DNA from 2 places in the Frateuria sp. GZRR33 genome. Region 2 is predicted to be linked to the other one. Evidence: riboswitches for the same ligand, from Rfam matches in the RefSeq annotation. Region 2 holds a riboswitch; the other holds the start of a gene.
What was found. Region 2 has a riboswitch for cobalamin ahead of ACFWZU_RS07705 (ribonucleoside-diphosphate reductase subunit alpha). Riboswitches for the same ligand answer to the same signal wherever they lie in the genome.
Positions count from the first base shown of each region.

Region 1: another riboswitch for cobalamin. It lies ahead of btuB (TonB-dependent vitamin B12 receptor); the one in region 2 lies ahead of ACFWZU_RS07705 (ribonucleoside-diphosphate reductase subunit alpha).

Region 1 is NZ_JBHZGK010000005.1:189,383-194,972, forward strand. Features, by position in the region: gene ACFWZU_RS08315 (TonB-dependent receptor) at 1-852, opposite strand, end outside; cobalamin riboswitch at 1,129-1,357, shown strand; gene btuB (TonB-dependent vitamin B12 receptor) at 1,494-3,344, shown strand; gene ACFWZU_RS08325 (efflux RND transporter permease subunit) at 3,613-5,590, shown strand, end outside.
Region 2 is NZ_JBHZGK010000005.1:46,278-51,867, forward strand. Features, by position in the region: gene ACFWZU_RS07690 (hemerythrin domain-containing protein) at 1-199, shown strand, start outside; gene ACFWZU_RS07695 (DUF421 domain-containing protein) at 556-1,023, opposite strand; gene ACFWZU_RS07700 (SDR family oxidoreductase) at 1,028-2,053, opposite strand; cobalamin riboswitch at 2,317-2,531, shown strand; gene ACFWZU_RS07705 (ribonucleoside-diphosphate reductase subunit alpha) at 2,775-5,186, shown strand; gene ACFWZU_RS07710 (hypothetical protein) at 5,199-5,429, shown strand.

The sequences.
Region 1 (5,590 bases), 140 kb from region 2:
GTACTGATACAGCGAGCCGCTGCGCGGGATGTAGATGTTGCGCGGGTCCGAACGCAGGCTGCTCGGGGTGTAGAGGAGCTGGCCACCGAAGTGCCACTCATTGGTGCCGCGCTTGCCGATCTGGTTGATCACACCGCCGTCCGAACGACCGTAAGCGGCGCCGTAGCCGCCGGTCAGGACTTCTTCCTGATCAATCGAGCCGTACGGCAGGTTAATGCCGCCGAGGCCGTTGAGCGGATCGGTGACGTTCATGCCGTTGATGTAGTAGGCATTCTCGGTGACCGAGGAACCGCCGAAGGAAACCAGGCTGTTGCCGGTCGGGCCGGTGAAGAAGCTCGAGCCCTGGACCGCGGTCGGCGCCAGCAGGGCGATCGCTTCGGCGCTGCGTGCCAGCGGCAGCTGGCGAAGCTGCTGCGCCGTGATCACGGTGCGGGAGTCGACGCCGGTGACGTCGATCGACGGCAGCGAGTTGGCGGTGACCGTTAGGCCTTCCAGGTTCTGCGCGTTCTGAGCGCCGTCGAACGAGACGTCCGTACCCGTGCTGACCTTGACCGTCACGTTGTTGCGGGTCGACACCGTCTGACCGTCGCGCATCAGCGTGACCGTATAGACACCGACCGGAAGCGAAGTCGCGCTGTAGCGACCGGACTCATCCACCGTCACGGTGCGCGTCAGGCCCGACTGGCCGGTGATCACCACCGTCTCACCGGCGGCAACCGGCGCACTGCCGAAGATGGTGCCGGTCGTAGCCTGGCCATAGGCGAGGCCGGTAAGGCCCAGGCCCAAAGCCAAGGCTACCGTGAGGGCGCTGCGGCGGGGGTGAGCCCCGTGCTGAAGGTAACGCTTATTCATTAACTGATCTCCCCAGATCGACTCAAAGCGAGTCCACTTAAAAGCTCACGTGTAATCAATGACACGCTGGATGACCCTGACGAAGCTCTTGCCGCCTGGCGGCTTGGCTTTGCTGCCACTCCGCAACGGCAGGCTGCGCCTGTCCCGCAATCACCTCGAAACGATGACTTGCTCTGGAAACGTAGCTCCCGCCGTAACGATATGTCAACTTTTTTTTAGCATTACCGTCCCAGTTCCAGGAACATGTCCGGCGTGGCGCCGGTGTCGCGGCGCGGTTACGATGTCTGCGTTTCGGGTGTCCCGCATGCATGGCATGCCACGGGATGAAACGGGAAGCCGGTGCGTTGTGCGATGCACAACAAGGCCGGCGCTGCCCCCGCAACGGTAAGCGAGTCGAACGGACGGCCCCACGCCACTGTGCCCATGAGCATGGGAAGGCGCCGCCCGGCAGGGCTTTTGGCCTGCGCCCGCGAGCCCGGAGACCGGCCCGAAGCGTTTGCCTGGTGGACCTGCGGTGGGCGGGCCGGACCTCGTGCGTGGCCCCGCGCCTGCCCGTCGCTCCTGTTCCCTGCCTCCGGTCGATCAGCTCATCCACGCTTGAGGCCGTGCGTGGGCGCGCGGCCAAGGACACACCCCCCACCATGAAGAAGACCCTGCTTGCCGCCGCCTTGTGCGGCAGCTCGTTCGCCGCGCTGGCGGCCGACGCCACGGACCCGGCCGCGCTGTCGCCGGTGATCGTCACTGCCACGCGCACCGCGATCACCGTCGACGACGCGCTGTCCTCGGTCAGCGTGATCACCCGCGAGGACATCGACCGGCTGCAGCCGGTCTCGCTGATCGACCTGCTCCAGGGCCTGCCCGGCGTGACCTTCGCCCAGGCCGGCGGACTCGGCCAGCAAAGCTCGCTGTTCCTGCGCGGCACCAATTCCTCGCACACGCTGCTGTTGATCGACGGCGTGCGGGTGGGCACGGTGAGCGCGGGTATCCCGGCGTTCGACCAGCTGCCTATGGACCAGATCGAACGGATCGAAGTGGTGCGCGGTCCGCGCTCGAGCCTTTATGGCGCCGATGCGATCGGCGGCGTGATCCAGATCTTCACCCGGCACGGGCCGCGCAACGGCGGCCTGGCGCCATCGATGCGCCTGGGCACCGGCAGCCGCGGCTACGCCGATGGGCAGGTCGGCCTGGCCGGCGGCGACACGCACGCCTGGTACAACCTGAGCATCGGCGGCCAGTACACGCGTGGCATCAACGCCTGCCGGGTCGGCGCGGGCACCGTTTTCGCCGGCTGCTTCACCGACGAGCCGGATACCGACGCCTACCGCAACCGCAACGCGCTGGCCAACGCGGGCTACCGCTGGGACAACGGCACCGAGCTGACCGCGACCTGGCTGCGCAGCGACAGCCGCGTGGAGTTCGACGGGGCGCCCTACGGCAACCAGCATCACAACCGCCAGCAGGTCGCTGGCGCGCAGCTGGGCTTCGCGCCGCTGGCCGCCTGGAAGGTCACGCTGGCGGCCGGGCAGAGCCTGGACGAGCAGCACACCGACAACGACGGCGTGTTCGTGCGCTACGGCAACTCGCGCCGCAACCAGGCGTCCTGGCAGAACGACCTGGCCCTGGCGGACAACCAGTTGCTGACCCTCGGCATCGACTGGCAGCGCGAGCACCTCTCCAGCGACACCGGTTATCTCGACGACAGCCGCAGCGACACCGGCGGCTACGCGCAGTACCAGGGCAGCTTCGGCCGCCAGGAACTGCAGCTGTCGCTGCGTCACGACGACAACCAGCAGTTCGGCGGGCATACCACCGGTGCGGCGGCGTGGGGCTATGCCTTCGACCACGGCCTCAGGCTGTCGGCGAGCTGGGGCAGCGCCTTCCACGCCCCGACCTTCAACGACCTCTATTACCCCTACGGCAGCGGCAACCCGGACCTGCAGCCGGAAACCTCGCGCAGCGCCGAGCTTGGCCTGGCGCAGCAGCAGGCCGGCTGGCACTGGGCATTGAATGCCTACCAGACCGCCATCGACCAGCTGATCTCGCTGGACGCCAACTACTTCCCGCGCAACATCAGCCGCGCGCGCATCCGCGGGCTGGAGGCCCAGGCCGGCACCGGGCTGGCGGGCTGGCGGGTGGAGGGCTACCTGACGCTGCAACGCCCGCAGAACCGCGACGGCGGCGCCAACGACGGCCACCTGTTGCCGCGCCGCCCGGAGCGCACCGCGCGGGTGGAACTCGACCGCCGCTTCGGCGCCTTCGGTCTCGGCGCCACCGTGCTCGTCGCCGGTGCCCGCTACGACGACCTGGCCAACCTGCACCGGTTGGGCGGCTACGCGACCACCGACCTGCGCGCGAGCTACGCGTTCGCAGACGACTGGCAGGTCGAGGCACGCCTGTCGAACGTATTCGACCGCCAGTATGAGACGGTCTACTACTTCAACCAGCCGGGGCGGAGCTGGTACCTGACACTGCGGTACACGCCTGGCGGCTGAGCCTTCCGCAGGCCCTCCTCCATCCGCCCTTCGGGCACCCTCCCGCGCAAGCGGGGGAAGGAACGCTACGGCGGCACCCTGACCGGTCCGGCCCTGCCTTTCGGCAGGGGCCGGACTTCAGGCACATCCTTCACCGCGGGCCACCGGGCATAACGTGCGGCATGAAAGCGCCCATCCTCTGGCCCACGAACCACGCAGCGGTCGCGCGCTACGCTAGCCATCCCGGCGCGGCCCCTGCCGCGCGCCTCCCCCGCGGTACGGACGCCCCGTGAACATCTTCGCACCCCTGATCCGCCGCCCGATCGGCACCTCGCTGCTGGCCCTGGGCCTGACCCTGGCCGGCCTGTGGGCCTACCTGCTGCTGGGTGTGGCGGCGTTGCCCTCGCTCGATTTCCCGGGCGTCTACGTGGTCGCCAGCCAGCCGGGCGCGAGCGCCCAGACCATGGCGAGCACCATCCTTGCGCCGCTGGAGCGTCACCTGGGCCGCATCCCTGGCGTCGACGAGATGTATGGCAACGCCACCGAGGGGCAGGCCTCGGTGATGGTGCGCTTCACCTTCGATCGCACCGCCGACAGCGCCGCGCGCGACGTGCAGGCGGCGATCAACGCGGCCGCGCCCGACCTGCCCTCGGGCATGCCCGGCCCGCCGCAATACTTCAAGTTCGACACCTCGCAGATCCCGATCCTGTTCATCACGCTGACCTCCTCGGGCATGCCGCAGGACCAGCTGTTCGACCTTGCCGACACCCTGCTCAAGCCTGCCGTGTCGCAGATCCAGGGCGTGGCGCAGGTGCAGGTGTTCGGCGGCACGCCACACGCGGTGCGCATCGAGCTTGACACAGACGCGCTGGCCGCCAAGGGCCTGACCGCCAACGACGTGGCCAACGCGTTGCGCGCGGCCAACGTCACCTCGCCGCAGGGCACCTTGAGCGACGGCCGCACGCAGATGACCGTCACCGCCAGCGACGGGCTGCAGACCCCGGAGGAGTTCGCCCACCTGCTGATCGCCATGAAGCATGGCGTGCCGGTGCGCCTGTCCGACGTCGCACGGGTCTACGGTGGCCAGCAGGACAAGTACCAGGCGGCCTGGTTCGCCGACGCCAGCGGCAGCGCACGCACGGTCGGCCTGCAGATCAGCAAGCGGCCGGAGGCCAACGCGGTGGCGACGGTTGAAGCGATCCGCGCCAAGCTGCCGCAACTGCGCGCCTCGCTGCCGGCCAGCCTGCAGATGCACGCGGTGTTCGACCTGACCCAGACCACCAAGTCGGCGCTGCACGAGGTCGAGGTGGCGCTGCTGATTTCGATCGTGATGGTCGTGCTGGTAATGCTGGTGTTCCTGCGCCGGCTGCGGCCGACGCTGATCGCCACGCTGAGCGTGCCGCTGTCGCTCGCCGGCGCGTTCGTGGCGATGTGGGCGCTCGGCTACACCTTGAACACGCTTTCGCTGGTCGCGCTGGTGCTGTGCATCGGCTTCGTGGTGGACGACGCCATCGTGGTGATCGAGAACATCGTGCGCCACATGGAACACGGCATGCCGCCGCTGCAGGCGGCGCTGACCGGCGTGCGCGAGATCGGCTTCACGGTGGTCTCGATCACGTTGTCGCTGGTTGCGGTGTTCGCGCCGCTGCTGTTCGGCAACAACATGCTGGTGATGCTGCTGCGCGAGTTCTCGGTCACGCTGACCGCGGCGGTGGTGATCTCGGCCATCGTGTCGCTGACACTCACGCCCGCACTGTGCGGCCGCCTGCTTGCCGCCGAACCGGCCAACCCGCGCCCGCCTGGCCGCATCGAGCGCGCGGTGGAGAACTTCGACCGTGCGCTGCTCAGGCGCTACGAGCGCGCGCTGGACTGGGCCATGCACCATCGCCGGCTGATGCGCTGGCAGCCGCTGATCCTGCTGGTACTGACCGTCGTGCTTGGGATCGCGGTGGGCAAGACCGCCGGCGGCACCTTCATGCCGGACGAGGACACCGGCCAGCTGCAGGCACAGGTCACCGCCGACGCCAACATTTCGCCGGAACTGCTGACCGAGCGCGTGCTGCAGGTGGCGAAGATCATCAAGGAGGACCCGGCCGTCGAGGACATGCTCACCATGCTCGGTGGCGATGGCGGCGGCGGCGGCGCGGTCGGCAACTCGGCGCAGATGTTCATGGACCTCAAGCCGCGTGGCGACGCGCCGGGCGACCGCCGGATCGGCGCCAAGGAAGTGGTCGAACGGCTGTCCAAGCGGCTGGACAAGCTCGCCG
Region 2 (5,590 bases):
GTCGGGTGACCTTTGCCGAGGTGCTGCTCGCGGGGAGCGCAGGTTGTGCGTGTCTTCTGCGCGCCCTGTCTCCCGTGGGGAGAGGGCTGGGGCGACAGACCGGGCTCGCGGAGATGCACGCAGGAGCGTTGCTGGCTTGCCGTTCTTGCCTGGTCTCCGTGCGACTTGGCCCGCCTGCCGCAGGCTTCCCATGGCCTGACGGCGCTCGGGTCACTTTCTGCTGGCCCAGGGAGCAACCAACAGAAACGGCCTGCCAAACCCGGTGAGGGACGCGCGCTGGGCGCGTGCCCGCCTTGCCTGGTGATCGCTTGCTCTTGGAGGGGCGGCCGCCGCTTTGCCGCGGGCGCTCGGAAGCTGAGGCAGGAAGAGCGCCCGGTTGTGCACGTTCGCCGCACCCTGCTCCCTCTCCAGTCGGGGAGAGGGCTGGGGTGAGGGCCGGGGCTCGCGGGCATGTCTGCAGGAGCGTCTCGCTTTTCGTTCTTGCACGGCCTTCCCGCGACCTGGCGCGCCTACGGCGGCTTTCAAACGGGCAAGGGTGGGTGTAACCGGGTGCCGCTACGGCTTCGAGGCCTTCAGCACGCTGATCTTGCCGTTGGCCTCCAGTCGCACCTCGGCCACGTCGCCCACCTCGCGCAGGCCTTTCTCCCGCAGCACCCGGCGGAAGGCTTCCTCGGACATGTCGTGCTTGCGCAACGAGCCCTCGATCACCCTGCCATCGCGCGCCAGCAGGCTGGCCTGGCCCTCGACCAGCCGGTCCAGGCCGGGCCAGCGCGCGCAGGTCCAGGCGACGCCCTTGTCCAGCAGGAAGATCGCCAGCACGCCGATGATCGCCGCCAGCGGCGTCTTGTCGTCGCCGATGATCGCCGTGCGCAAGGTGCCGCCGACCAGCATCAGCACCACGATGTCGAAGGTGGTCATCTCGCCGAACGAGCGCTTGCCCAGCAGCCGCAGCAGGATCAGCAGGCCCAGATAGACGCCCGCGCCGCGCAGCGCATACACCCACCAGGGGTCTGACAGGTGCATGGCGTCAGCCTGTCGAGCCGCCCATCACCGGCAGGATGGCGCCGCTGATATAGCTCGAGCAGCTCGGCGCGGCCAGGAACACGTACGCCGGCGAGAGCTCCTCCGGCTGCGCCGGCCGTCCCCACGGGTTCTGCTGGCCGAACTTGGCCACCTGCCTGGCCGACTTGTCGGCCGGATTGAGCGGCGTCCACACCGGCCCCGGCGCCACCGCGTTGACACGGATGCCGCGCGAGACCAGGTTGCTCGCCAGCGACATGGTGAAGGCGTGGATCGCGCCCTTGGTGGCCGAGTAGTCGAGCAGGTGCGCGTTACCGAACAGGCCGGTTTCCGAGCCGGTGTTGATGATCGCGCTGCCCTCGTGCAGGTGCGGCAGTGCCGCCCTGGCCATGTGGAAGTAGCCGTAGATGTTGGTGCGCATGGTGAGGTCGAAGTGCTCTTCGGTGATGTCCTCCAGCGCGTCGGCGTGTTCCTGGAACGCGGCGTTGTTCACCAGGACGTCCAGACGGCCGAATTCGTCCACGGTCCGCTGCACTGCCTGTTCGCAGAAGTCCGGATCCTTCACGTCGCCGCGGATCAGCAGGCAACGGCGGCCCTCCTTCTCCACGTAGCGCCTGGTTTCGCGCGCGTCCTCGTCCTCGGACAGGTACACCACCGCCACGTCCGCGCCCTCGCGCGCGAACAGCACCGCCACCGCGCGGCCGATGCCCGAATCGGCGCCGGTGATGATCGCGGCCATGTCCTGGAGCTTGCCGCTGCCGCGGTAGTCGGGCGCCTCGAACTGCGGGCGCGGCTTGAGCTTCGCTTCCTTGCCGGGCTTGCTCAGGTGCTGCTCGGGCAGCGGCGGACGCGGCTTGGGGCGCGGGCTCGTCTGGCCGGGTTGTTTCTTGGCCGTCTTCTTGCTCGCGGACTTGCTCGCCCTGGCCTTCTGCTTCTGCTTGTCCTCGGCGTCGATCTGCGATTGCACCTGCCGCTCTTTCGCCACCGCCTTGCCGGTGCCGTTGCCGCGCCTGGCGGTCTTCGTCGTTGCCATGATCCGCTCCCGTTGTGGCTGGGTATGGCTCGCGACGATAGGCAGCGCCTTGTGGCGGACAGGTGAGCGAGCGTTGCCGCGGGTGACCGGAGCCAGGACCGCCTCATCCGCCCCGTGGGGCACCTTCCCCCGCAGCCGCAAATGGGGGTCGGCGGCTGCGCAACCACGGGGCTTTTCCCGTTCTTGCCTGCAGGCGGATGGGGTGCGCGTTCGAGCGAAACCGCCAGGACACGAAATATTGGGTTGACCGGCGTCAGCCACCCCGATATGTTGTGCCCGTCGGTGCCCGTCCGGACGGATTGTCGGTCGGGCTTAAAAGGGAATCCGGTGCAAATCCGGAACTGCCCCGCAGCGGTAAGCGGAAACGAACGTCCTCACATGCACTGGGCCGCTGCGCCTGGGAAGCGAGGGCAAGTAGGACGGATCGAACGATCCGGTGTCCGCAAGTCCGAAGACCTGCCGGCACGCCGGGCCCCATGGGCCGGCGGTCGCGCTCCATGAGACGCGTCCGCCCGACCCTGTCGCGACCCGGCGCGGGTGACCGCTTCCGCGGGGAGGCGCGTCGCATGCGGGCGTTCTGGCGCCCGCGTGGGGCGTGCCGTCCATCGGAAGCGAGCCTCAGGCCCTGCGCGCGGGAGCAGGCGTTTGACGTTTTCGGAACCGTCGCGTCGGTGCGTTCTCCTCCGTATCGGCGCGGCGGCTTCCCTCCCGGAGCTTCCGCATGGACACCCTCGACACTCCTTCCCGTGAAGGCACGCCCGCGCATGCCGACGACAGCTTTGCCCTGACCCCTCCGCACAACCCCGCGCAGATGCGCGTGACCAAGCGCAACGGCGCCACCGAAAGCGTGGACGTCAACAAGATCGTGCGCGCGGTAACGCGCAACGCCGACGGCCTGCACGCGGTCGACCCGCTGCGGGTGGCGCTGAAGACCATCGGCGGCCTGTACGACGGCGCCAGCACGGCGGAGCTCGACCAGCTCTCGATCCGTACCGCCGCCGCGCTTACCGCGGAGGAGCCCGAATACGGCCAGCTCGCCGCGCGCCTGCTTGGCGCCTACATCGACAAGGAAGTGCGCGGGCAGGAGATCCAGAGCTTCTCGCAGTCGATCGCGCGCGGCGCGGGCTTAGGCCTGCTCAACGCACGGCTGCGCGATTTCGTCACCGCGCACGCGCGCAAGTTGAACGACGCGATCGATCCGCTAGCGACCCGCCGCTTCGAATACTTCGGCCTGCGCACGGTGTACGACCGCTACCTGCTGCGCCACCCGCAGACACGCAAGGTGATCGAGACGCCGCAGCATTTCTTCATGCGCATCGCCTGCGCGCTCGGCGGCAACGACGTGGGCGAGGCGCTGGAGCTCTACCGCCTGTTTTCCTCGCTCGACTACATCCCCAGCTCACCGACGCTGTTCAATGCGGGCACCGCGCACGAGCAGCTTTCTTCGTGCTTCCTGCTCGACTCGCCGGCCGATTCGCTGGAGGCGATCTACGACAAGTACGCGGACGTCGCCAAGCTGTCGAAGTTCGCCGGCGGCATCGGCCTGGCGTTCACCCGCGTGCGCTCGCGCGGCTCGCTGATCCGCGGCACCAACGGCCATTCCAACGGGCTGGTGCCGTGGCTGAAGACGCTCGATGCCTCGGTCGCCGCGGTCAACCAGGGCGGCAAGCGCAAGGGTGCGTGCTGCGTGTACGTCGAGCCCTGGCACGCCGACGTGGAGGAGTTCCTGGAGCTGCGCGACAACACCGGTGACGAGGCACGGCGCACGCACAACCTGAATCTCGCCAACTGGATCCCCGACGAGTTCATGCGCCGGGTCGAGGCCGACGACGACTGGTCGCTGTTCGATCCGAAGGCGGTGCCGCAACTGGTCGACCTTTGGGGCGTGGCCTTCGAGCGCGCCTACCGCGACGCGGAAGCGGCGGGCCTTGCCGTGAGGACGGTCAAGGCGCGCGAGCTCTACGCGCGCATGCTGCGCACGCTGGCGCAGACCGGCAACGGCTGGATGACTTTCAAGGATCGCTGCAACGCCACCGGCAACCAGACGGCCGAGCCGGACAACGTGATCCACCTGTCCAACCTGTGCACGGAAATCCTGGAAGTCACCGGCACCGACGAGACGGCGGTGTGCAACCTGGGCTCGATCAACCTGGCGCGCCACCTCGGCGATGGCGCCTTCGACTTCGACAAGCTCGCCGACACCGTGCGCACCGCCGTGCGGCAGCTCGACCGGGTGATCGACCTCAACTTCTATCCGATCGCGACGGCCCGGCGCGCCAACCAGAAGTGGCGTCCCGTGGGCCTGGGCGTGATGGGCCTGCAGGATGCGTTGTTCCAGCTTCGCTTGCCGTTCGACTCGGCCGAGGCGCTGGCGCTGTCGACCCGCATCGCCGAGGAAATCTACTTCCACGCGCTGGACGAGTCCTGCACGCTGGCCGAGCGCGCCGGCCCGCACCCGGGCTTCGGCCAGACCCGCGCCGCCCGCGGCGAGCTGCAGTTCGACTACTGGCCGCAGGCGTCAGTCAGCGACTCCGCGCGCTGGAATGTCTTGCGCGCGCGCATCCGCGCCGGCGGCCTGCGCAACTCGCTGCTGATCGCGATCGCGCCCACCGCCACCATTGCCTCGATCGCCGGCTGCTACGAGTGCATCGAGCCGCAGGTGTCCAACCTGTTCAAGCGCGAGACGCTCTCGGGCGACTTCCTGGTGGTCAACCGCTATCTGGTCGAGGAGCTCAAGACACTGGGGCTGTGGACCGCCGAGGTGCGCGACGCGATCAAGCTGGCCGAGGGCTCGATCCAGGGCATCGCGGCGATTCCCGAGCGCCTGCGCCAGGTCTACCGCACCGTATGGGAGCTGCCGCAGAAGGCCTTGATCGACCTGGCCGCCGCGCGCGGGGCGTATATCGACCAGAGCCAGTCGCTGAACCTGTTCATGGAGAACCCGAACATCGGCCAGCTTTCCTCGATGTACATGTACGCCTGGAAGGCGGGCATCAAGACCACCTATTACCTGCGCTCGCGCCCGGCGACGAAGATCGCCAAGACGACCGTCGCCGCGCCGGACCAGCAACAGGCGAGCGCAGCGGTGTTCTGTTCACTCGAGAATCCGGACTATTGCGAGGCCTGCCAGTGATGGGAATGGCGCATGCAGCGATACGGCAACCGCCCAGGCCATTCCGGGATCGCCGAGTACGAGCTGGCGCCCGGTCGGATACGCGTCCGCTTCGTCAACAACCCGGAGATCTGCGGGTACGACCGTGCGCGCCCGGGGGCCGGGTACGTACGCGAAATGAAGAAGCGGGCGAAAGGCGGTCGGCGACTGGCGACGTACTTCAGCCAGCACGTAGGCGACAACTACGCCCGCAAGTACGGATAGCCGAACGACCCGCGCGTAGAACCCACCTCTCCCGCCGGGAGGGATGTTGGGGTGAAGTACAGCCCTCGCCACAAGTCGTACACGTTGAGCGCAGGCGCGCAGCGGCGAAGTCGAAGGGCCGCGCGCCCACCCACCCGGCAAGACGCGCACCCTCATCCGCG